DNA from 3 places in the Mesorhizobium sp. M6A.T.Cr.TU.014.01.1.1 genome. Region 1 is predicted to be linked to each of the others. Evidence: riboswitches for the same ligand, from Rfam matches in the RefSeq annotation. Region 1 holds a riboswitch; each other region holds the start of a gene.

Region 1 (7,969 bases):
GCGCGAGGCGACGAGCAATCCTGTTGTCATAGTCTCGATAGATGACGCGAGCCTTAAGGCATATGGGCGATGGCCTTGGAACCGTGGCCTTTTGGCCGATCTGGTCGATGGTGTCGCCGAGTCTGGTGCCGCGGTGATCGGGCTTGCGCTGGTGCTGCCCGAGGCTGACATCTCTCCTGATGGCATCGCCGGAGACAAGCGCCTCGCGAGCGCACTGGCGAAACATCGAACGGCGCTCGCCGTCAGTCTGGGCAATGAGGCGACGGTTTCAGAAACAGAGCCCAAAGCCGGCTGGTCGATCGTCGGGCAAGTACCCGAGACGCTTCCTGGCTTCACCGGTCTGACAGGCTCGCTTGCGGATTTCTCGAGCGCCGCTGCAGGCCTCGGCGTAATTCGCACTTTGCCCGATCCCGACGGCGTATTACGCCATGTGCCGCTGCTCTGGCTCCGAAATACGGCTCAAGGCGTGCAGCTCTGGCCGTCCTTCGCGCTCGAACTCCTGCGCCTCTACGCCGGAGAGAACGGCTACGTGGCCAGGATGAATGCCGCCGGGTTTGACGCACTCAGGATAGCCGGCACCATTGTGCCACTCGAGCCGCAGGGCAGCATCCGCCTCTGGGAAAGCGACACCAATACGCCGCGCATATCTGCCAGTGATATTCTTTCGGGCCGCGGCGATCCGCTGCTGCGGAACGCCATCGCTATTGTTGATCTGTCGGCCGTGGGACTGACCCAGTATCTGCCCACCCCGACGCGTCCGGCGCGACCAGGCGTGGACATCCACGCTGATGCAATCGGCCAGATGCTTGCCGGGCGCTATCTTGTAGAGCCAACGCAAGCGCGTACGCTGGAGCGGCTGTGGTTGGTGCTCAGTGGCATCGTTTTCATCGGACTTTCGGGAGTTCTCGCCCAGCGTGTCTTGCTTGGCGCCCTCGCTCTGGCGCTCCTGGCTGCCACGCCCTTCGCGTTCGGCGCTCTCGAATACAGCCTGCAGGGTGCGCTCTATGACCCACTGCAGCCGGCGCTTGCGACCATGCTTGTAGCTGGCTTCGAAGGATATGTCCTCTACAGGCGCAGCGAGCAGCGTCGGTCCACCCTGGCACGGCAGTTCTCCCAATATCTGTCGCCCTCCGTGGTGCAGCGCCTCGCAAATTCGGATACCGAAGCGATCCTGTCCGGAGAGAAGCGCGAGATCACAATCCTGCTGAGTGACATACGCGGCTTCACGACGATGAGCGAACAACTCGGTGCCCAAGAAATCGGAAAGGTGGTCAATCACTTTCTCGGCCTTGCGACCGATGAGATACTCAAGCGCGACGGGACCATCGATAAGTTCATGGGCGATGCCGTGCTAGCTTTCTGGAACGCGCCGCTTGATCAGCCAGATCATCGCGAGCGCGCGCTCGAGGCGGGGCTTGCCCTGATCGAACGGGTGGAGCGCGAAAACGCCACGTTCACCGCGCGCGGGCACCCCCCTATCGAAATCGGCGTCGCCATCGAGACTGGCGTCTGCTCCGTAGGGAATTTCGGCTCCGAACGGCGCTTCGACTACACCGCGATCGGCTCGCCGGTGAACCGCGCGGCACGGCTCGAGTCAACGACCAAAAAGCTGAGGATTCCTCTGGTGCTTGGTCCCGGATTTGCGCAGGGAGCATCAATGCCGGTTGTGCAGGCGGGTGCGTTCGAACTCCAAGGCTTCAAGGGCGAGGTGCCGGTTTTCACCGTTCCGGAGATACACCCCTCGTCGCAATCTGCCGAGGAGGTCGCGTGATGTTTGGCACCAGTTCAACTCGCTATCTCATTGGCAGCCGGCGAGCGAAAGCCAAGGGCGGCGGAAATCCGATGGGCGGCCCGCGCCACCATGTCGCCCAGTTCGCCTATGCGCTCTTCCGGCACCCGGTTTTCCGGGGCAGCGATGTTCAGCGCCGCGATTATCTTACCCGGTGCCACGAAAACCGGTGCGGTGATCGGCACCGTTCGGGCCCAGGATGGCGAAAATCATGCCGCGCGGCACATCGAGATCGATACGATCGACGGCGCGCAGCTTGCCGAACGTTTGACCAGGCCGCGGGCGGAAATGGCTGACTGGGCAAGACCCGTGGCGGGCACACCCATAGGAGAAGTATCGTTCATGCAATCATCCGGCAGTCGCAAAGTGAAGCCAACTTTGGCGCAATGGCTGCGTCGTCAATTCCTCTGCAGATACGAGCTTACCGTCTGGCTTATCCTCATGCCAGAGGCTCCGACACTACCTGGCCGCCGAGTTGAAGCGCCGGTCAGATCATATGTCGGACAGGCCGCTACCCATCGTGGGGTTTCTCACTCGATCACGGCGCAGGCCTGACGATTTCCGGCATCGCCGGCAGGCTGGCTTTTGTAGTCGTCCTGTCCGCCGTGGACCATCAATGCCTTGCCTCGTATCGCCGTTTCCCCACCATCCAGTTTGACCATGCTGTTGAAAGCCTGGGCACGCAAAACGCCGTCGGCGCCGACCCGCTGATTTGGCATGTCGCCCGCGTGCGGGCCTTTTCCAGTGAGATATCCATGTTCGGCATTCGTCGGATTGAAGTGCCCACCTGCCGAGTCATGGCCGGTCTGATGGTCGCACTTTCCGGTTTCATGAACATGGAACGCGACCCATTCACCCGCCGGCAGTCCTGTTACCTCCAACGCTATCAGCACACCCTGCGCCGTCTCGGTCAGCGTGGCCGTTCCATTCTTCTCGCCAGCCATGTTGACGAATTCGGCTTTCGCGGTCGCGGTGTCCTGAGCCGCTGCAGGCATCGCGACCGCCAGCGCCAATCCTGTTGTTGCAAGCAAATTATTCATCAGTTGGCCTCCGGTTTACAAGGACCCCAAACAACAACGGGGCCTCTTCGTTCCATTTGAGAATGGAGTTTTGTCTCCGGCGCGCCCGCTAGAGAAGCGGGGCGATGCGTGGAACTCGATAGTATCTCCGTGTCATGAGTGTCACGACGTTGGTTTACACCAATTCGAAGAGTTCCGCGGTTTGCCAACCTGCCAGCAGTATGATGAGAATACCAACGAGCCTAAGGAGCGTCTTTTCTGCGATTGACTTCACGACCAATCCGGCCATCGGCGCTGCGACCACGCCGCCAAGGATCAAACCGGCAACGGAGAGCAGATTTTCGGTTAGCTCTCCTGCCTCCTGCCAATGGCCCGTTAGCAACGCAAACAAGAAGGTCAGAGACACCGAGAATGTGATAAGGAACTCGCTGGCATTTACCGTGCCAATAACGTAGCGGGGCGTCCCGCCAAAACCGAGAAGGCCGGTCGTTACGATTGGTCCCCATCCGCCACCCCCTGCGGCATCGAGAAATCCACCACCAAGCCCAAGGGGAGGTACCACGCCTGCAGGGACCGGATTGCTTGGGATCCGCCGGAATGAACGGAACAGGAGCCAAGCTCCGACCAGCGCAAGGTATGTGGTCACATATGGCTTCATGATGGCTCCCTCGAACGAGGTGAGCACAAAAGCGCCGAGAACTCCGCCGAGCACGCCAAATGGCATCAGCCGCCAGAAAAGCTTCCAGTCAATGTTGCGGTGATAGAGGTGAGCCGAACCTGAGGCCGCAGTGGTAAACAGCTCAGCAGCGTGAACTGAAGCCGAAGCGTGTGCAGGAGACACGCCAAACCCCAGTAGTGTTGTCGAGGAAACAACGCCGTAGGCCATGCCGAGAGCCCCGTCCACGGCTTGAGCTACAAACCCCACGAACGCAAAAAGAAGAAATTCTTGCATTTGGCTCTCCGATAAAAGCGCGGGTCGTAATTGGCGAAGAGGAACCCGCCGCGTGCAACATGTGCAATTGCGTCTTCATGCTTCCACAATTCACTAAACGCCTGGCATCGATAATGGTGACGACGAACGGGAAACTGTGCGCTCGACCGACGCCTTTCCTCATATCTTCAAAGTCATGTAGACTCTCAAAATATTGAGAGCGATCTCGAACAGGATGCCAAGTTTAGCACCCTCTTAAGTTGAAGCCGCGCATTAATCTACCGTCCTCGAAAGACCACGCCAATCGCTCAAGCGATGCTATCTTTGATGATGCCATCCGGTAGCGAGACGACCTGAGCGACCACTGCTGAGGCAGCCGCCTCTGACCTAGGGTTTCACGGGTCGTGACGCATACTTGCAGCTCCACCCTTTATCTGTTTAATTGCCGCCATCCACAGGGGTGCTCCGTATCGTCGGGGCTGAGAGATGGGCTGCAAGCCCGTAAACCCTAGAGCTGATCTGGATAATACCAGCGGAGCGAGGCGGGCGATGTTTTCTGGCGCACAGATTTTTCTTTTTCCGATGTCCGGCGATTTCGTGGGCCCGCCCGAGGACCATATCACGATCGACCTCACGGTCGCGGCCAACGGCCCGACCCCGCGCTGATCTTTCGCGCCGGAGGTCTCGCATGTCCCAGTCTTTCTCCGCTGCGCCGCGAATCGCAGCCTTGTTCGCCAAGGTCGGACCGGCCTTGCTGTCGGCCGGCACGCTGGTTTTGGCTTGGGAGCTCTATGCGCGCATCTCGGGCATCTCGCCCACCACGCTGCCGGCGCCGTCACGAGTCCTCGCCCAAGCCATCCAGCAGCGCCAGGCGCTGTTCGACAACACCGTGCCGACCATCAGCGCCACATTGGCGGGTTTCGCCTGCTCGCTGGCCGTTGCCTTCATCCTTTCGGTGCTGATCGACTTCTTCAAGCCGCTGCGCCGCGCCCTGTTCCCGGTATTCATTATCAGTCAGACCCTGCCGCTGGTGGCGATCGCCCCGCTGGTCGTTCTCTGGTTCGGCTTCGGGCTGACGCCGAAGATCATGCTGGTCGCGCTCGTGACTTTCTTTCCCATGCTGGTCGCGCTGGTGCAGGGTTATGAATCGACGGATCGGGACATCTCGGCGCTTCTGAGTTCGATGGGCGCTTCCCGCATGCGCATTTTCCTGCTGGCCCGCCTGCCCTCCTCGCTGCCCTATTTCTTCGCCGGGCTGCGCATCTCGATCACCTATGCCGTGGTCGGCGCCATCTTCGCGGAATATGCCGGCGCGGCCAAAGGGCTCGGCATCTACATGCTCAACGCCAAGAACAATTTCCGGCCCGATCTCGTGCTCGCGGCCGTGCTGGTCAGCGCGTTGCTCACGCTGGCCCTGTTTGCCGCCACGGTGCTGATCCAGCGCGCCGCCATGCCATGGGAGCGGCTCGATGCCGCACGAAAACCATGAGCAGGCGGCTGGAACTGCGCCAAGTCAGCAAGAGTCTTGGCGATATCGACGTGCTTGCCGGCATCACCCTGCACGTCGAGCCGGGCGAATTCGTTTCAATCCTCGGCCCCTCCGGAGCCGGCAAATCCACGATCTTCAGGTTGCTGACGGGCGATCTCGATGACTACGGTGGCGATGTCGACTTCGACGGCCGGCCACTGGCCGAAGCGCGACGACCGTTTGCCTTCATGCCGCAGCGCGATGCCCTGATGCCTTGGCGCACGGTTATCGACAACACCGCGCTCGGTCTTGAAGTGCAGGGCATGTCCCGCAAGGCGGCGCGCGACAAGGTGTCGCCGCTCTTCGGCGAATTCGGCCTTGCGGGCTTCGAGCAAAAGTATCCGGCGCAGCTCTCGGGCGGAATGCGCCAGCGCGCAGCGCTGTTGCGTACCGTCGTGCAGGACCGTGCCATGCTGTTGCTCGACGAACCGTTCGGCGCACTCGACGCCCTCACGCGCACCGGCATGCAGCGCTGGCTTCAGACGATGTGGGACCGACATCGCTGGACCGTCCTGCTGATCACCCACGATATCCGCGAGGCGGTCTTCCTGTCCGATCGCATCTATGTGCTGAGCGGCCGCCCTGCCCGCGTGCTGCGCGAAATCGCCATTCCTCTTCCGCGCCCGCGCAAAGATCTTGCCTCTCCGGAAGCCACCGCCATCGAAGCCGACATCCTCGATACCCTTCTCGATCCACAGCTCGCCCAAAGGATATGACCATGCTTTCCAGACGCCTCTTCATCGCTGCCGCATTGATCGCCGGGCTCGGACCCGTCACGCCCGTCTTCGCCCAGCAGACTGTCACCGTCGCTCTCGACTGGACGCCGAACACAAACCATGTCGGGCTCTATGTCGCCCGGGCGAAAGGCTTCTACACTGAGGCCGGGCTCGACGTGCAGATCCTGCCCTACACCGACACTGCGGCCGGTACGCTGATCGCCAACCGCGTGGCCGATTTCGGTATACTGGGATCCATAGGATTGTTCACCCAACGCACGGCCGGCGCCGACCTCGTCGCCACCTACGCCATCATGCAGACGGAAACCGGCAGGCTGGCCTTCAATGCGGACCGCACCGATATACAATCCCCCAGGGACCTGGACGGACTGACCTATGGCGGTTTCGGCAGCGCCTGGGAGAATGCGCTGATCGGCACCATCATCCGTCATGACGGAGGCGAGGGCAAATTCGAAACGGTGACGCTGGGCACCTCTGCCTATGAGGCCTTGGCCAATGGCGCAGTCGATTTTACGCTCGAAGTCTACACTTGGGAGGGGATCAAAGCGGAGCTTGACGGCAAGGCCCAGCGCGCCTTCCGCTACGCGGATTTCGGCGTGCCCGACCAACACACCAATTTCATTGGCTCGAGCCGCGCCTACCTCGAGAAAAACAAGGACACGGCAACCGCGTTCATCGCCGCGACTAGGCGCGGCTACGCGTTCGCCGTCGAACATCCGAAAGAAGCGGCTGACATGCTGATCGGAGCAAACAGCGACGTGCTGACCAACCGTCCGTTGATCGAGGCATCACTGAAGGCGCTGGTCGACGGCCACTATCTACAAAGCCCCGCCGGGGCGATCGGCACGATCGATCCCGCAAAGATGGAGGCTATCGGCGACTACCTGTTCAAGGCCGAAATCCTGCGCGACGGCGATGGAAACCCGGTCAGCGAACGACCCGATTTCGCGGCCTCTTACAGCAACGCCTATCTGGCCGACCAAAAATGAGCCCGCCGCGGCGCATGCATCTCAATGCCGTGATCTTCGGCCTCGGCAGTCACGAGGCCGGTTGGCGTATGCCCGAAAGCGACCCGCTTGCCTCGACCAGCCTGGCCTACTGGGTCGATATCGCCCGGCGCGCGGAGGCTGCCGATTTCGACGCTCTGTTCCTCGGCGATGTGCTGGCCTTGCAGGGTGGTGCCGATCGGCATCTTTCCGACGCGATGGATCCGCTGCTGATCCTATCGGCGATCGCTGCCGTCACCAGCAGGATCGGACTGATCGGGACTGCATCGACCAGCTTCGATCACCCTTTCCACCTCGCCCGGCGCTTCGCCTCTCTCGACCACATCAGCAAAGGCCGTGTGGGCTGGAACATCGTCACCTCGTCCAACGTGCTCGAGGCCCGTAACTTCGGACTGGACGCCATGCCGGAGCATGACGAGCGCTATGCCCGCGCAGCCGACGTGGTCGACGCAGCCATAGCGCTCTGGCAAAGTTGGGCTCCCGATGCGCGGACGCCGGACAAGGCCGCCGGGCGATACTTCGATCCTGACAAGGTCCGGCCCGTCGATCACGCCGGTCCGTTCGTGCGCACCGCGGGCCCGCTCAACGTGCCGCGATCGCCCCAAGGTCGGCCGCTCCTGGCGCAGGCCGGCTCGTCGGAAGCTGGCCGCGCCTTCGCCGCCCGTTACGCCGACATCGTGTTCACCGTCCAGGCGACGCTGACGGAAGCGCAGGACTTCTATCGCGACATCAAATCACGAGCGGCCGCCGTCGGGCGCGATCCAGACACGGTCCTGGTCTTTCCGGGAATCGTTCCGATCGTCGCTCATACCAGGCAAGCAGCCGAAGAGCGGCTGGCCGCGCTGAATGGCTTTACCGTGACCGACCATGTCCTTGCCAAGCTCGGCGAATTCCTCGGCGAGGATCTAGCCGATGCCGAGCTCGACGCGCCGCTACCGCCCCTGTCGAGCGCGCGGCC
Region 2 (7,969 bases), on a different contig from region 1:
ACCTCGCCTACTACCATGCCTATGTCGGCCACGGCACCGAGGCGTCGATCACGCTCTCCAAGATGATCATCGACCGCGCCCCGCAAGGGATGTCGAGGGTCTATTTCGGCCTCTCCGGCTCCGACGCCAACGAGACCAACATCAAGCTGATCTGGTACTACAACAACGTGCTCGGCCGGCCGGAGAAGAAGAAGATCATCTCGCGCTGGCGCGGCTATCATGGCTCCGGCGTCATGACCGGTTCGCTGACCGGGCTCGACCTGTTCCACAACACCTTCGACCTGCCGCGTGCGCCGATCCTGCACACCGAGGCGCCCTACTATTTCCGCCGCGCCGACCGCTCGATGAGCGAGGAACAGTTTTCCCAACACTGCGCCGACAAGCTCGAAGAGATGATCCTGGCCGAGGGCCCGGACACGGTCGCCGCCTTCATCGGCGAGCCGATCCTCGGCACCGGCGGCATCGTGCCGCCGCCCGTCCTCTACTGGGAAAAGATCCAGGCGGTGCTGAAGAAATACGATGTGCTGCTGGTCGCCGACGAAGTGGTCACCGGCTTCGGCCGGCTGGGCACCATGTTCGGCTCCGACCACTACGGCATCAAGCCCGACCTGATCACCATCGCCAAGGGCCTGACCTCGGCCTATGCGCCGCTGTCGGGCGTCATCGTCGCAGACAAGGTCTGGCAGGTGCTGGTGCAGGGTTCCGACAAGCTCGGCAGCATAGGCCATGGCTGGACCTATTCGGCGCATCCGATCTGCGTTGCCGCCGGCGTCGCCAATCTCGAGCTGATCGACGAGATGGACCTGGTGACCAACGCCGGCGAGACCGGCGCCTATTTCCGCGCCGAACTGACGAAAGCCGTCGGCGGCCACAAACATGTCGGTGACGTCCGCGGCGACGGCATGCTGGCGGCAATCGAGTTCGTCGCCGACCGGGACGACCGCGTGTTCTTCGACGCCTCGCAGAAGATCGGGCCGCAGGTCGCTACCGCCCTTGCGGCAAGCGGCGTCATCGGCCGCGCCATGCCGCAAGGCGACATTCTCGGCTTCGCGCCGCCGCTCTGCCTGACGCGCGAAGAGGCCGACATCGTCGTGTCGAAGACGGCGGATGCGGTGAAGAGCGTGTTTGCCAACATCTGAAAACTGACATGAACGCCATGACCAAAACCCTCCCCGCCACCATGGCCGCCGTGCAGCTGACTGGTCACGGCGGACCGGAAAAGCTCGTCTACCGCACCGACGTGAAAGTGCCCTCGCCCGCGCCTGACGAAGTGCTGATCAAGGTCACCGCTTGCGGCATGAACAACACCGATGTCTGGGTGCGACAGGGCGCCTATGGCACGGAGGAAGATGCTGCCGCCGTATCGACCTGGCGGCGTCAGGGCAACACGCTGATCTTCCCGCGCATCCAGGGCACCGACACGGTCGGCCACATCGCCTCAGTCGGCGATGGTGTCTCGCCGGACCGTATCGGCGAGCGGGTGATGGTCGACTTCTCCATCTACAACCGCGACGACGATTCACTCGCCGACATCGACTATATGGGCCACGGCCGTGACGGCGGCTATGCCGAGTATCAGACCGTGCCGGCCGAGAACGCCCATGTCGTCGACACCGAGTTGACCGATGTCGAACTCGCCACCTTCTGCTGCGCCTATCTCACCGGCGAGCAGATGCTGGAACGCGCCGCATTGAAGGCCGGCGAGCGCGTGCTGGTCACCGGCGCGTCGGGCGGCGTCGGCTCCGGCATCGTGCAGCTGGCGCGGGCGCGCGGCGCCGTCCCCTATGCAGTCGTCGGCAAGGGCAAGGAACAGGCCGTGCTCGACATCGGCGCCGAGGCGGTGATCATCCGGGGTGTGGCCGACCTGCCGGCTGCGGTAAATGAGGCAACCGGCGGCCAGCCGATCGACGTGGTTGCCGATCTGGTCGGCGGCGCGATCTTCAACGATCTGCTGCGCATCCTCAGGCCCGAAGGCCGCTACACCACAGCCGGCGCAATTGCCGGCCCGGTCGTGCAGCTCGATCTGCGCACCATGTATCTCAAGCAGTTGCAGTTGCACGGCTCGAGCCAGGGCACGCGGCACGACTTCCGCCGTATTGTTCGCTACATCGAAGACAAGAAGATCCGGCCGCTGGTCGGCGGCGTCTACAAGCTCTCCGATTTCCACCGCGCCCAAGCGGATTTCATCGCCAAGGATTTCGTCGGCAAGCTGGTGGTCGTTCCAGACGCCATTTCGGATCTCGCAGCGACCCGTTGATAGCCAAGATTATCGCTCTCGCTTGGTTCTGCGTTCGACGTCTGACGCCGACCGGTTCGTCCGGCACGGCAGCCGTCGTCGTCCAGTTGGCAGCGGGTACTGTGATATTACCCGTCGGCTGCGAATACGTAGCCGTTGCCATCCTTGGACAACGTGCCGACGTTCGGCATCAACCAGTGAGTACCCGAAATGGTGAGCTTGTCGGCGACCGCGCGATCGAAGATCTTCCTTCGCGTTTCGACGGCCATTTGCGGATCCTGGTCGATAGCAAGCTGCCACTCGGGATTTGTTGAAACATGGGGCGCAAGATTGACCACGTCAGCGCTGATCAGGAGCTGTTTGCCGCCCGAGGTGACCAGATGCGCGACCATTCCCGGGCTATGGCCGGGGGCCTGAACGGCGTGCACGCCAGGTAGGAGTTCTGGTTCTCCCTCAAAGGTCCTGACGTTTTTCCACGTAGCCACCGTAGCCTGAATGCGCTGAGCGAGGCCCTTGCGCGTCGGTCCGAGATCGATCGACTCGACTCCCGGGCGCGTCCACCATTTCAATTCCTCGGCGGGCACCACGATGTCGGCATCCGGGAAGACCTGCGCATTGCTCTCATTGTTCATGAGGCCATAAATGTGGTCGCCGTGCAGATGGGAGATCAGGATTGTCTTGACTGCCTTGGGGTCAAGGCCCGCCGCAGCCATGCTCTCGAATAGCCGGCCGTTCCCCTCACCATAAATCGGATGACCGCCGGTACCCGAGTCGATCAAGACCACTTGATCGCGCAGCTTTAGCGCCATGACGATAAACCGCAGGGGCGCCTGATTGTCGGGAAAACCGGCACCACGCAACGCCGTCTTGACCTGTTCGACGCTGACATTCCTGACCATACCCTCCCGCAGGGGAACGTCACGCATGCCATCAATCAGAGAAAAGACTTCAATGTCGCCAACCTTGTATTTTCGGAAAGGTTGAGCGACGGCGTGTTGAGCGCGGGCCGCGTCGACAAACGTGATCGGCTTGTGGAGCCCAAACGCAGCATGAGCACCGGCCGCGCCAAGTGTCAGGTCGCGACGCGAAATATCGAACATCCTTCCCCGCTGACGGAATGATCGAGCATATCAACGGCGGTCGGCACTGCACAAGGTCGGCTGGGTCGTGAGCCGCAAGTTAAACTGAGACATCACCTGAGCGCGATCCCGCCGCGGTGGCGGCCGAGGGCCGGCCGATCGACGTCGTCGCCCACCCCGAATATCGACACGCCCTAACAAGGACTCGGGCTGTTCGCCGACACAGTGAGATCGAGCGCGACATGGCCTTGCGGCGCGCCGAAGCGAAGGAAGGCTTCCGACAGCGTCGCGAACACCGGTCCGGCATCGCCTCTCAGCTTCGTGCAGAAATTCTTCGACCTGTCGAAGACGCCCGAAATCTTGAGGAAGTCGATGCAGCCGTAGATCTCATCCATGTGATGGCCCTCGCCGAGCGGATAGAGCGAGAACTGCGCGGCGACCTCTTGTCCGAGTTTTTTCGCACCATCGACATGCGCCCGCGCCGCGCCGATGCGCTCGGCCAGGGACAGCTCGTGGCTGCTGCCGGAAATCGGTGTGCAGATCGGATCGTCAGGCTCGCCCGGACAGCCGCGCGACACCGTCGCCGACAACACGCAATGCACGCCACTCGCCGCCGCCGATGCGAAGAGGTCGCGCATGGCCGGGAAAAGCTGTTCCGGCGGGCCGACGATCAGCGTCGAGATGTCGTCGGTCTCGATGCGGAAATTCGGTCGATACGGATCGAGCGCCGAAAGCGCCCCAAGGATGACGCCGACGAAATCGTCGCACATCGGATACAGGGAAATCTGTGCACCTGAAAACATGGTCGCCTCGCTCCGCTGGCATTACCCAGATCAGCTTGAGGGACCGAAGGCTTGCACCCACCATCTCAGCCCCGGCAATACGGAGCGCCCCTGTCGATATGGGCGACGTAGCACCCGCGCAACGGATGTTCAAGTGTGGCCCAGGGCAATCGTTCCCAGCAATCGCTTCAGACCAATTACCGAGCTTGGCGGCGCCGCCGAAGCTGCCGATCTCCCCCCTTGCGGGGGAGATGCCGGCAGGCAGAGGGGGTGCTTCCCTCCGACCTGTAAATCGATCGCAGCCGCGCCCTCAAGCTGATTCGGGTTGGCAAGGCTGAAGTCGAAAGTTGGCGATCCTTCACACCCCCCTCTGTCCTACCGGACATCTCCCCCGCAAGGGGGGAGAATGGATACCGCTTCGGCTTCGCCAATCACCAAGGCCCATTCAGCTCTGGCTTTGGACGACCTGATCAGCTCTGTGATCCGACCTGCTTGACCGCGGCTTCGAGCGATCTTTCAAACGCGTCGATCATCTGATCGACCTGGGGCTCGGTGATGATCAGCGGCGGGCAGAAGGCCAGCGCGTCGCCCATGTTGCGCGAGATGACGCCGTTCTGCTGCATGAAGCCGTTGACAAGCCCGCCCAGCGCGCCGGCCGTCTCCCACGGCGTCTTGGTCACCTTATCGCCGACCAGTTCGACCGCCGCGATCAGGCCGACGCCACGCACCTCGCCGACAAGCGGGTGCGAAGCGAGGTTGCGCAGCCGTTTCTGCATATGCGCGCCGACCGTGCGCGCATTGCCGACAAGGTCGCGCTCCTCGATCAGCTTCAGGTTCTCGAGCGCGACCGCCGCCGCGACGGGATGGCCGCCGCCGGTGAAGCCATGACCGAAGGTGCCGATCCGATTGCTTTCGTCGGCAATCGGCTCGAACATTTTCTCGTTGATCAGCAGGGCCGAGATCGGCAGGTAGGAGGAAGAGATCTGCTTCGACAGCACCATGATGTCAGGCCTGATGCCGAAGGTCTGCGAACCGAACATCTCGCCGGTTCGGCCAAAACCGCAGATGACCTCGTCGGCGACGATCAGGATGTCGTACTTCGACAGGACCGCCTGTATCTTCTCCCAGTAGCCGGCCGGGGGAACGATGACGCCGCCGGCGCCCATGATCGGCTCGCCGAAGAAGGCGGCGATGGTTTCCGGGCCCTCGGCCAGGATCAGCTTTTCCAAGTCGTCGGCAAGCCGGCTCGAAAACTGCTCTTCGCTCTCGCCTGGCAGCGCCTCGCGCCAATGGTGCGGTGTCGACGTGTGCAGCACATTGGCGATCGGCAGGTCGAAGGAAATGTGATTGTTGGGCAGGCCGGTCAGGCTTGCCGAGGCGATGGTGACGCCGTGATAGCCGCGAATGCGGCTAATGATCTTCTTGCGTGCCGGCTGGCCGAGCGCATTCGACCGGTACCAGATCATCTTCATGGCCGTGTCGTTGGCCTCGGAGCCGGAATTGGTGAAATACGCCTTGCTCATCGGCACCGGCGCCATCTGCACCAGCTTCTCGGCGAGATCGATCAGCGGCGAATGCGATTTGGAGCCGAAGTCGTGATAATAAGGCAGCTTGGACATCTGGCGCACCGCCGCATCGACCAGCCGCTTCTCCGAGAAGCCGACCGCGACGCTCCAAAGCCCGGCCATCGCCTCGATGTAGCGGTTGCCGGCCAGATCCTCGACATAGATGCCGTCGCCCTTCTCGATCACGAGCGGCCCTGCCTCCTCATGCTTGCGGGCATTGGTGTAGGCGTGCATGTGGTAGCTGATGTCGCGGGCTTCGGGAGAATTCGGTCGTGCGTCCATGATGGTTCCTGTCCTGCATGCCGGGACTAGGCCCTGCCGCCGTTTCGGCGCGTATCGCCTCTTGCATTATGCTGTTGGATGCATCTGTTTCTCGTAAGGGTGTCAAGCCCTTTCGGAAGGGCTGGCGGGTGGACGCAGACATGCTGAATTTCAGCTTCGAGGTCGCAGAACGCGAGAACCTGCGCGGAGCCGCCTATGCGCATCGCCGGATCGTGATCGTCGAACGGCTCACCGGCAGCACAACAACAAGGCTGAGGTGGCCCGATCATGGACCATGTCGACTGCATCGTGGCCGGCGCCGGCGTCATTGGCCTCGCGATTGCGCGAGAGATGGCGCAACGCGGCCCTGGACACCCTGATCCTCGAAGCCGAGAACGCCATCGGCACCGGGACCAGCTCGCGCAATTCCGAGGTCATCCATGCGGGCATCTACTATCCGGCCGGATCGCAGAAGGCCCGGCTCTGCGTGGCAGGCCGGGAACAGCTTTACCGTTATTGCGAGGAGCGGGCGGTTCCGCATGCGCGCTGCGGCAAGCTCATCGTCGCCACAGATGCCGAACAGGAGCCGGCGCTTGCTTCCATCCTGGCCAACGCCTCTGCTTGCGGCGCGGGCGACCTAACACCCTTGACCGCAGCAGAGGCACGCGCGCTGGAGCCCAAGCTGCGGTGCACGGCCGCCGCCCTGCTGTCGCCCGCCACCGGCATCAGCCACGCCCTGATGCTTGCTTTGCGGGGCGACGTAGAGGAGCACGGGGCGGCACTCAGCCTCAACACCCGCATCGTCTGCGGCCGCCTCGAGGGTGGACGCATGGTTCTCGACACAGTCGACAGCACCAGCGGCGAGCGCTTTGAGATCGCCACCGCGCTTCATCAACGCCGCCGGGCTTGGCGCCACGACGCTTGCCCGCTCACTTGACGGGCTCGACCCGCAATTCGTGCCGGAACTTCGCTATGCCAAGGGCAATTATTTTTCGGTCGCCGGCCGGGCGCCGTTCTCGCGGCTGGTCTATCCCATACCCGAGCCGACACCGCGCGGGCGTGCCGCTGCCAAAGGCATAATCCAAACGCCCGTAAGCCATCCGTAAGCCGGGGTCGCAGAACCTCGGTCTGTCGATCACAGCCGATCACCGGAGGCCTCGAGCTCTCCGGAACCGTCGGCTCCATGACGAGGAGGGTTCGATGCGATTCGACAACGATCACGCGCCACTCCGCCGGGACGACGCGCTATCCGAATGGCGCACTGCCTCGGCGCTGGCCGAGCTCTTGTCCTTCGAGCCGTCGAGTCTCGACGCGAAACCGAAGGCTGCGGGTCCTGGCCGGACCGCGGAGGCGCTTTCACGATTTGCGGCGGCGATCCGGCGCGTATGGCCGGTCCTGGCGGCTACTACAATCTTGGCAACGCGCTCGGGCTGGTGATGGGCGTCACGATCCAGCTCGCCGCCCCTCAGGGATCCGGCATGCGCGGCGGCGCCGCGCTGTTCGACTATTTCGCTGGCAGCAGCAGTGCGGTGGCGCTGACGTTGGCAACGCTGGTCTTCTTCTGCAGCGGCGAGGTCTATCACCGCGCCTGGGCCGGGCGGGATGTCCCCGATCCAGCGCTTAACCGCCTCGCCGATCTCCTGTCGGGGATCGGCGCGATCGGGCTTGGCGCGGCACTGTTCCTGTTCGGCCAGCCGGTGCTGGCGGCGACCGCCGGACTGCTGCATGCGCTCGGCAAGTTCGGCAGCGCCGCCTACAGGCCCGGCGCCAGCGTGCCCGGGTGGCCGGCTGGATGGCCCGATCCGTTCCGCAGTGCGGTGCTGGCCAGCCGCCTGCCGGCGATGCTCGCGGCGGCGCTGTCGATGGGCGCCGCCTTGCCTGAGGTGTGGTTGGGCGGTTCCCCTGCCCTCGTTGCCGCGCCGCTGACATTGCTTGCCTGCTATCTGCTGTGGGCCAGGGCCGACCTTCTCCTGTTTGCCAACAGCGCTGGCGAAAGCGCGCCCGCACTGCCCACCACGGCACGGCCCATGCCCTTGCATCCTCGAC
Region 3 (7,969 bases), on a different contig from region 1:
CGGCCCAGTTGGCACGACGCTGATCGGCTGGGCGACCCTCTCGATGGGGTCGTGACCTCAGAGAGCCACGTTGAGCATCCGGAGGTGGTCGGTGCCGGAGCGCGTCGGGGCGTCATCCTTCAGAAGCTGATGGAGGAGCTTGTCACGGGCGAGCTCGCGGGAGAGACTGGACGCAAGCGCGTCCCGCGCGCGCGAACTGCTCGATCAACTGATCTCAGACGACGACGATTCTCGGCCAGATTCCAAAGAGAGGCCGCGGCGGCGCTTCGCGGGCTCGCGTTACCACAGATCGCAGAACTGTGATCTCGCCTTGTGCCCGAGATCGCAATCTGAGCTCGCGACGAAGCATATCGCCGGACGGGCCGATGCCTTCGCGATCATCAAAGGACGGGTCGACGCCGCGATCAATTGGAAATCGGACGTGAATCCCACGCCTACGTCCGCGAGGCGCATGTGCAGCAATTGCGCGATTACCTTTCTGCGACGGGCGCCGAACGCGGAGCGAGCGGCGAGGTCACCTGGATCCAACGGCGGACGCATTGGGCGCTCGCGATCAATAGTATCCTCAGGATCGATTGCAGCGCTTCCGAAGTGAGTACCGCCAATTAAAAGTCGGTTGCCTTTTTCCACCGCCGCCTCACACATCGTGTTGGAGCTGAAGAGCTACCTGCAAATCCTCGCAGCGGGCGCGGCCACATCCCTGATTTTACAAATTAACACGTCTTGATTTTTAGAAAATGCCACGTGCGATGATGGCGCCGCCAAAAAACAATGTCACGCGAGATGATCATGCCTGAGGTAAATGGTCCGCCAAAGTTTGGAACGGTATACCGGTTGAATGATGGATACACCAGGCCGGATAAGGGCTTCGGGTTCCGGACGACGAAACTAATCGACGGATACGCGCTGCGCTTGAGGGAAGCTGCATGCGCGTTACGGTTATCACCATCCAGGGATGCCGGACATGATCTTGAATAGTGACATTGCAGGCCAAAGAGCGGCCGAGGAGCTAGCAGAGGGCCTGAAATCGCAGGGCAAGCAGCAATACGAAGACAGGTCGAGGGAACGCGAACGAGATATGTCTCGTTAGGTCGCACGTTGCAGCAAGGGTGCCGTCGGAAGGCAATCCGCCGTGTCCTGAACGAGGTAACCTGCACTTTTCGAGAATTGCCACGGCGGTACCCTATTTTCGGCTGTGAAGCACACGAGACCCGCGACGTGAGACCCAGTTGCTCAATGCCCAGTTGCTCAATGAGCTTTCTTACGAATAAGGGAGAATTTCCGCGGCCGGACTCTCTCTGAGTGGGCGTGCATGACTGCCAACGGAAGGTCTTGCACGCACCCTTGCGATCTTGAGCAATGGTCGCCATGACTTTCTTCTTGCAGGCTTTTGAGTGGCCCAGCCTGCGATCACCAGACCCCACCGACTCTAAAGAGCGTGGCAGACGGGATAGTCGAGGTTGCCCGGGCACAACCACGCTCAAGGCTTGCGCCGCCCAGAGGACACGCTGAAAAGGCAGCATGGGGGCGCGAGCTCGCCATTCACGAGAGATTCGACATGAAGACCATGCAAGAAAAAGACATTCCGGCATTCGTGCAATCAGTTGTGGACGCCGGCTGCAACATTTGCGCGATTGGCAACTTGGGATACGTCTTTGGCGATGCTGATTTGACGCCGGCGCAACGGAGGGCCGTCGAGCACAGCTGCGTAGGATTGCTGAAATCTACGGCGAACGCGATCATCTCATGGACGAGATAGCTGTATATCTGCGGTCGATCGGACGCCATGTCGAGGTTGAGCCGAAGACAGGTGTTTCCTGATGGCCGCGATCGCGTTCCGTAGTCGCCATTTCTATTGGGTAACGAGAAGCCGTCTTCCAACCTCTGAATCAAAAAGGAGGTGACCCCCAAAGGCCGCTCTCGAGACCGCAAGTCTGAGCCGCTGACGCATGGCGATAACCAGACTGTCCGAACTGGGCGGCGATATTCTTCGCGTCGATGCCTTCCTCGACCAGGCCGCGGTAGGCGGCGATCTCATCTACCGCATGCATAGCCAAGCCAGGGAAGTTTTCGGCAGCGGAATTCTCGGTCGCTTCCTCTTTGATGACTGGAGGGCGCGGCCGATCCGGCCGCCGACGACCCCGCAGGGATTGCCATGAGGCGGACCAATACTCGGATAATGGCGGCCGGATATGTAGCGATCGATCGCCGCACCAACATATCAATGCAATAGCTTAGTTGCTTTCAAAGGCGGTCGTACAAACTGCAAGCAAGCTAAACGATTTCGTCAACTCTTCCTCGCAGAGCGAAAACTCCGCGGCCCATGCGATTTCTCTGCTGGAACAGCGGCACATCCTCAGCGCCAGGACACGGCCGCCGCCGTCGGGTTTTACGAAGCCGGTGATTGCATAAGTTGCCCGCAAGATGTCATTGGTATCGGGAACGCCGCCGATGCTGCATCCTGAATCGAGCGGCCGCCCGCACCTGCCAGCCCGACGACCAGATCATTATCTGCAAGTCCATCTACCTGGACGAGGTGCAAATCACCTCGCTGAAGCCGCGAATCGTCACCTTCGACCAGGATAACCACATCCGTGACCGCCTGAGCTACTCGGTCGATCTCGACGCACATGGCCGATACAGTTTCTCCATCCTTCACGAAGCGAAAGAGGCTTTGGCCATTCCAGCCCTGGTCTCCGGGGCGTGACTTGTCCCCGATGCATGCGCGAGCTCTCCGCCCGGTTTTGACAGGCCGCCGGTCATCGCCACCGGCCGAAGGCGCCCGAATGCGCTTGACAAGATAGCGTCGGCCCGTCCAACCTGACGCATTCACCAGGGGAGTCCCGGCAAGGGGCTGAGATACTGCTTGCTTTCGCGGCGCAGTGACCCGTTGAACCTGATCCAGTTCATACTGGCGTAGGGACGGTGCAAGCGCTTTGCGGGAGTTTATGCCCGAGGTCCTGTTTCGGCAGGTCGACAGAAGCGTCTTTTCATCCTTCCGGCACAGAACTGGGTCTCCAATGCATGAGCAAAGGAGCCTCACGATGAATGCCCTCCCCCCCGCCGTGTCGACGGGACCACTGCCCGCCTCACGCAAGGTCCACAAATCCGGCATCCTCCACCCGCAGATCAAGGTGCCGGTGCGCGAAATCTCCGTCCATCCGACAGCGGGCGAGCCGCCCGTCACCGTCTACGATCCGTCCGGCCCCTATACCGACCCGGCTGTCGAAACCAGCATTGAAAACGGTCTTGCCCGGCTTCGCCACGAATGGATCACCGCGCGCGGCGATGTCGAGGCCTATGACGGGCGCCACGTGCGGCCGGAGGACAACGGATTTGTGACCGGTGAGCGCCTGACGCCGGAATTTCCCATTCGCAGCCGGCCACTCAGGGCCAAGGCAGGCAAGGCGGTGACCCAACTTGCCTATGCGCGCGCCGGCATCATCACCCCCGAAATGGAGTTCGTCGCCATCCGCGAGAACCTCGGCCGTCAGATGTCGCGCGGCAAGCTGCAGCGCGACGGCGAAGCCTTAGGCGCGGCCATCCCCGATTTCGTCACGCCGGAGTTCGTGCGCGATGAGGTGGCACGCGGACGCGCGATCATTCCCGCCAACATCAATCATCCCGAGAGCGAACCGATGATAATCGGCCGCAATTTCCTGGTGAAGATCAACGCCAATATCGGTAACTCGGCGGTCACCTCCTCGATGGCCGAAGAGGTCGAAAAGATGGTCTGGGCGATCCGCTGGGGCGCCGATACGGTGATGGACCTGTCGACCGGCCGCAACATCCACAACATCCGCGACTGGATCGTGCGCAATGCGCCGGTGCCGATCGGCACGGTGCCGCTCTATCAGGCGCTGGAGAAGGTGGGCGGCATCGCCGAGGATCTGAGCTGGGAGGTCTATCGAGACACGCTGATCGAGCAGGCCGAACAAGGCGTCGACTACTTCACCATCCATGCCGGTGTGCGGCTGCATTACATCCCGCTGACCGTCGACCGGGTCACGGGCATTGTCTCGCGCGGCGGCTCAATCATGGCCAAATGGTGCCTGCACCATCACCGCGAAAGCTTCCTTTACGAGCACTTCGCCGAAATCTGCGACATCTGCCGGGCCTATGACGTGTCCTTTTCGCTCGGCGACGGTCTTCGTCCCGGCTCGATCGCCGACGCCAATGACGCAGCACAATTCGCCGAGCTGGAAACGCTTGGCGAGCTGACGCAGATCGCCTGGGCGAAGGATTGCCAGGTAATGATCGAAGGCCCCGGCCACGTGCCGATGCACAAGATCAAGGAGAACATGGAAAAGCAGCTCGCCGTCTGCGGCGAGGCGCCCTTCTACACGCTTGGACCGCTGACGACCGACATCGCCCCGGGCTATGACCACATCACCTCGGGCATCGGCGCCGCCATGATCGGCTGGTTTGGCACCGCCATGCTCTGCTACGTCACGCCGAAGGAGCATCTCGGCCTTCCCGATCGCAACGACGTCAAGATTGGCGTGATCACCTACAAGATCGCCGCCCATGCAGCCGACCTGGCGAAGGGCCATCCGGCCGCGAAAGTCAGGGATGATGCCCTTTCCCGCGCGCGCTTCGAGTTCCGCTGGGAGGACCAGTTCAACCTGTCGCTCGACCCCGAAACCGCGCGCTCCTTCCACGACCAGACCTTGCCCAAGCAGGCGCACAAGATGGCACATTTCTGCTCGATGTGCGGGCCGAAATTCTGCTCCATGCGTATTTCTCACGACATCCGCGCCGAGGCACAGAAAGAGGGCATGGCGGCAATGGCGGCGAAATATCGCGATGGCGGCGATCTCTACCTGCCGGTAGACGAGACCGGCGTACGGGTCATGCCAGAGGCGCCGGAAGCGTCATGAGGGTGCTGGTCAAAGGGGCCGGCGTCGCCGGCCTCACCGCGGCCTTCGAACTCACCGCCCGCGGCGCGACGGTCACAGTCGCCGAGATCCGGCATGGCCTTGGCGGCAATGCATCGTGGTTCGCGGGCGGCATGCTGGCGCCATGGTGCGAGTGTGAAAGCGCCGAGCAGCCAGTGCTGGATCTCGGACGCGATGCCGCCGGCTGGTGGGATGCAGTTCTGTCCGGCCAGTTGACACAGGCCGGAACGCTGGTTGTTGCTGCACCGCGGAATGCGGGCGAGCTTGACCGGTTCGCCAGCCGCACGTCCGGCCATCGGCGTGTCGATGAAGACGAGATTGCACTCCTGGAACCCGATCTCGCCGGCCGCTTCCGGCGCGGACTGTTCTTCCCCGATGAGGCTCATCTCGACCCGCGCCAGGCGATGGCGGCACTTCATGACAAGCTTGCAGCCATGGGTGTCGAATTCCACTTCGGCACCGACGCCCGGCATGTTTCCGGCTTCGATCGTCAGATCGATTGCACGGGGATGGCGGCAGAAGACGACGGGCTGCGCGGCGTTCGCGGCGAGATGCTGATCCTGCGCACGCCGGACATTTCGCTCTCACGCCCGGTCCGGCTGCTTCATCCGCGCTTTCCGCTCTACGTGGTGCCGCGTACCGATCACCGTTTCATGGTTGGCGGGACGATGATCGAAAGCCAGTCCACAGGACCGGTCACGGCGCGATCGATGATGGAGCTGCTGGGTGCCGCCTATGCCCTCTATCCGGCCTTGAGCGAGGCCGAGATCGTTGAAACCGGTGTCGGCGTCCGTCCGGCCTTTCCCGACAACCTGCCGCGCGTCGAAACGAACGGCGAGATCATAGCAATCAACGGGCTCTATCGTCACGGCTTTCTCCTCGCCCCCGCCATGGCGCGCCAGGCTGCCGACCTGGTTTTCAGTCAAAACAGAACCAAGGAGCTTGCCCATGAAACTAATGGTCAACGGCGAAGCGCATGAGGTTGCCGCCACCACGCTGGCGGAGCTACTTGCCGCGCTCGACTATGAGGGCGATTGGCTGGCAACGGCCGTCAACAGCGACCTCGTGCACAAGGCCAACCGGGCGGAGTTCCGATTGAGCGACGGTGACCGGATCGAAATCCTCTCGCCCATGCAGGGAGGCTAGCATGTTCGATCTTCTCGGGACGACACTTCCCTCCCGCCTGCTTCTCGGCACGGCTCAGTATCCTTCGCCGGCCATCCTTGCCGACGCGATCACGGCGTCAGGCACGTCGGCAGTGACCGTCTCCTTGCGACGTGAGATGGCAGGCGGTAGGGCCGGCGAAAAATTCTGGTCGCTGATCCGCTCGCTTGGCACGAGAGTCCTTCCCAACACGGCAGGCTGCCACTCCGTCAAGGAAGCGGTCACAACCGCGAAAATGGCGCGCGAAGTGTTTGGGACGAGCTGGATCAAGCTCGAAGTGATCGGCAACCACGACACTCTACAACCGGACGTGTTCGGCCTGGTTGAAGCCGCCCGCATTCTTTCCGAGGACGGCTTTTCGGTATTCCCCTATACCACCGACGACCTTGTTGCCGCCGAGCGGCTGCTTGCGGCGGGCTGCAAGGTCTTGATGCCGTGGTGCGCACCAATCGGTTCCGCCATCGGGCCGATCAACATCATGGCGCTACGCTCGATGCGCAGACATTTCCCTGGCGTCCCGCTGATCGTGGATGCCGGGCTCGGACGGCCGTCGCACGCGGCGACCGTCATGGAACTGGGCTTTGACGCCGTGCTCCTGAACACGGCGGTCGCCAAGGCGGCCGATCCGGTCGGCATGGCGCGTGCTTTCGGCAAGGCGGTCGAGGCCGGTCGTGCGGCTTTCGGCTCGGGAATGCTCGAACCGCGCGACGTCGCCGAGCCATCGACGCCGACATTGGGGAGTGCGGCTTTTTCATGAAGCTCGATCCCTTCTACCTGATCGTCGACAGCGCTGCCTGGATCGAGCGGTTGGCGCCGCTCGGCGTCAAGCTGGTTCAGCTTCGCATCAAAACCATGGATGAAACCGGGCTGCGCGCGGAGATCCGCAAGTCGAAGGCCTTGTGTGTCCAATACAAAAGCCAGCTCATCGTCAACGATCATTGGCGCCTGGCAATCGAGGAGGGCTGCGATTTCGTGCATCTCGGCCAGGAGGATCTGCAAACCGCCGACCTCTCGAGGATACGGTCAGCCGGTGTCAGGCTCGGGTTGAGCACGCATGATCATGTCGAGCTGGAAACGGCCATGTTTGCTGAGCCCGACTATGTCGCGCTCGGTCCGATCTATCCCACCGTCTTGAAGAAGATGAAGTGGGCGCCACAAGGGCTAGAGCGGATCAGCGAGTGGAACCGGCGAGTGACGCCGATCCCATTGGTCGCCATCGGCGGCCTCAACCCCGACCGCCTCGACGGCGTCTTTGAGGCCGGAGCCAACAGCGCGGCAGTGGTCACCGACATCACGTTGAGCTCCGACCCCGAAGCGCGCACGCGAGAATGGATCGAAAAGACGGACCGATGGCGATGAGACGAGAACCGCATGTGCTTGTCGTTGGCGGATCAGATTCCAGCGGGGGTGCTGGAATAGCACGCGACATCGAGACGATCTCTGGCATTGGCGTGCGCACCTGTCTGGCCGTCACAGCGCTAACGGTGCAAACGCACGACGCCGTGATCGAAATCCATCATTCGCCACCCGGCCTGGTGGCCAATCAGATGTGCGCCGCGCTGCAGGCCAACGACGTGGCCACAATCAAGATCGGCATGCTGGCGACTGCCAAGATCATTGTTGCCGTTGCCGCAGTGCTGCGCAAATACCCGCATGTCTCCGCAGTACTCGACCCTGTGCTGGCCTCCACCTCAGGCCGCGCACTTCTGGAAGCAGGCGCTATCGCTGCCATGAAGCGCGATCTGATGCCGCTTTGCTGCATTGTCACGCCCAACCTCCCTGAACTGGCGCTCCTTATTGGTTCCGAACTGGCATCGGATGAGGACGGAGCGCTCCAACAAGGAAAAAGACTGCTGGCCGCCGGCGCTCAAGCCCTGCTGATCAAGGGTGGGCATGCGTCGGGACCT

What was found. A riboswitch is a leader RNA that binds a small molecule or an ion and turns the genes downstream of it on or off. The one in region 1 is predicted to bind thiamine pyrophosphate.
Region 2: linked by a shared signal. The riboswitch ahead of EN885_RS08080 (YkoF family thiamine/hydroxymethylpyrimidine-binding protein) and the one ahead of EN885_RS10415 (ABC transporter permease) in region 1 are both predicted to bind thiamine pyrophosphate.
Region 3: linked by a shared signal. The riboswitch ahead of thiC (phosphomethylpyrimidine synthase ThiC) and the one ahead of EN885_RS10415 (ABC transporter permease) in region 1 are both predicted to bind thiamine pyrophosphate.

What each region holds. Positions count from the first base shown of each region.
Region 1 is NZ_RZPG01000007.1:147,582-155,550, forward strand. Features, by position in the region: gene EN885_RS10390 (adenylate/guanylate cyclase domain-containing protein) at 1-1,771, shown strand, start outside; gene EN885_RS33520 (hypothetical protein) at 1,916-2,344, shown strand; gene EN885_RS10405 (superoxide dismutase family protein) at 2,320-2,829, opposite strand; gene EN885_RS10410 (sulfite exporter TauE/SafE family protein) at 2,984-3,760, opposite strand; TPP riboswitch at 4,186-4,298, shown strand; gene EN885_RS10415 (ABC transporter permease) at 4,428-5,228, shown strand; gene EN885_RS10420 (ABC transporter ATP-binding protein) at 5,225-5,983, shown strand; gene EN885_RS10425 (ABC transporter substrate-binding protein) at 5,980-6,993, shown strand; gene EN885_RS10430 (LLM class flavin-dependent oxidoreductase) at 6,990-7,969, shown strand, end outside.
Region 2 is NZ_RZPG01000004.1:286,020-293,988, reverse strand. Features, by position in the region: gene EN885_RS08095 (aspartate aminotransferase family protein) at 1-1,139, shown strand, start outside; gene EN885_RS08090 (alcohol dehydrogenase family protein) at 1,148-2,257, shown strand; gene EN885_RS08085 (MBL fold metallo-hydrolase) at 2,365-3,336, opposite strand; gene EN885_RS08080 (YkoF family thiamine/hydroxymethylpyrimidine-binding protein) at 3,510-4,118, opposite strand; TPP riboswitch at 4,109-4,220, opposite strand; gene EN885_RS08075 (aspartate aminotransferase family protein) at 4,568-5,944, opposite strand; gene EN885_RS08070 (FAD-dependent oxidoreductase) at 6,219-6,860, shown strand; gene EN885_RS34125 (hypothetical protein) at 6,793-7,029, shown strand; gene EN885_RS08065 (hypothetical protein) at 7,309-7,969, shown strand, end outside.
Region 3 is NZ_RZPG01000037.1:21,540-29,508, reverse strand. Features, by position in the region: gene EN885_RS29970 (hypothetical protein) at 1,559-1,759, shown strand; gene EN885_RS29965 (hypothetical protein) at 1,950-2,159, shown strand; partial or broken gene EN885_RS29960 (aspartate 1-decarboxylase) at 2,450-2,707, shown strand; TPP riboswitch at 2,825-2,941, shown strand; gene thiC (phosphomethylpyrimidine synthase ThiC) at 3,045-4,880, shown strand; gene thiO (glycine oxidase ThiO) at 4,877-5,878, shown strand; gene thiS (sulfur carrier protein ThiS) at 5,847-6,044, shown strand; gene EN885_RS29940 (thiazole synthase) at 6,046-6,819, shown strand; gene EN885_RS29935 (thiamine phosphate synthase) at 6,816-7,421, shown strand; gene EN885_RS29930 (hydroxymethylpyrimidine/phosphomethylpyrimidine kinase) at 7,412-7,969, shown strand, end outside.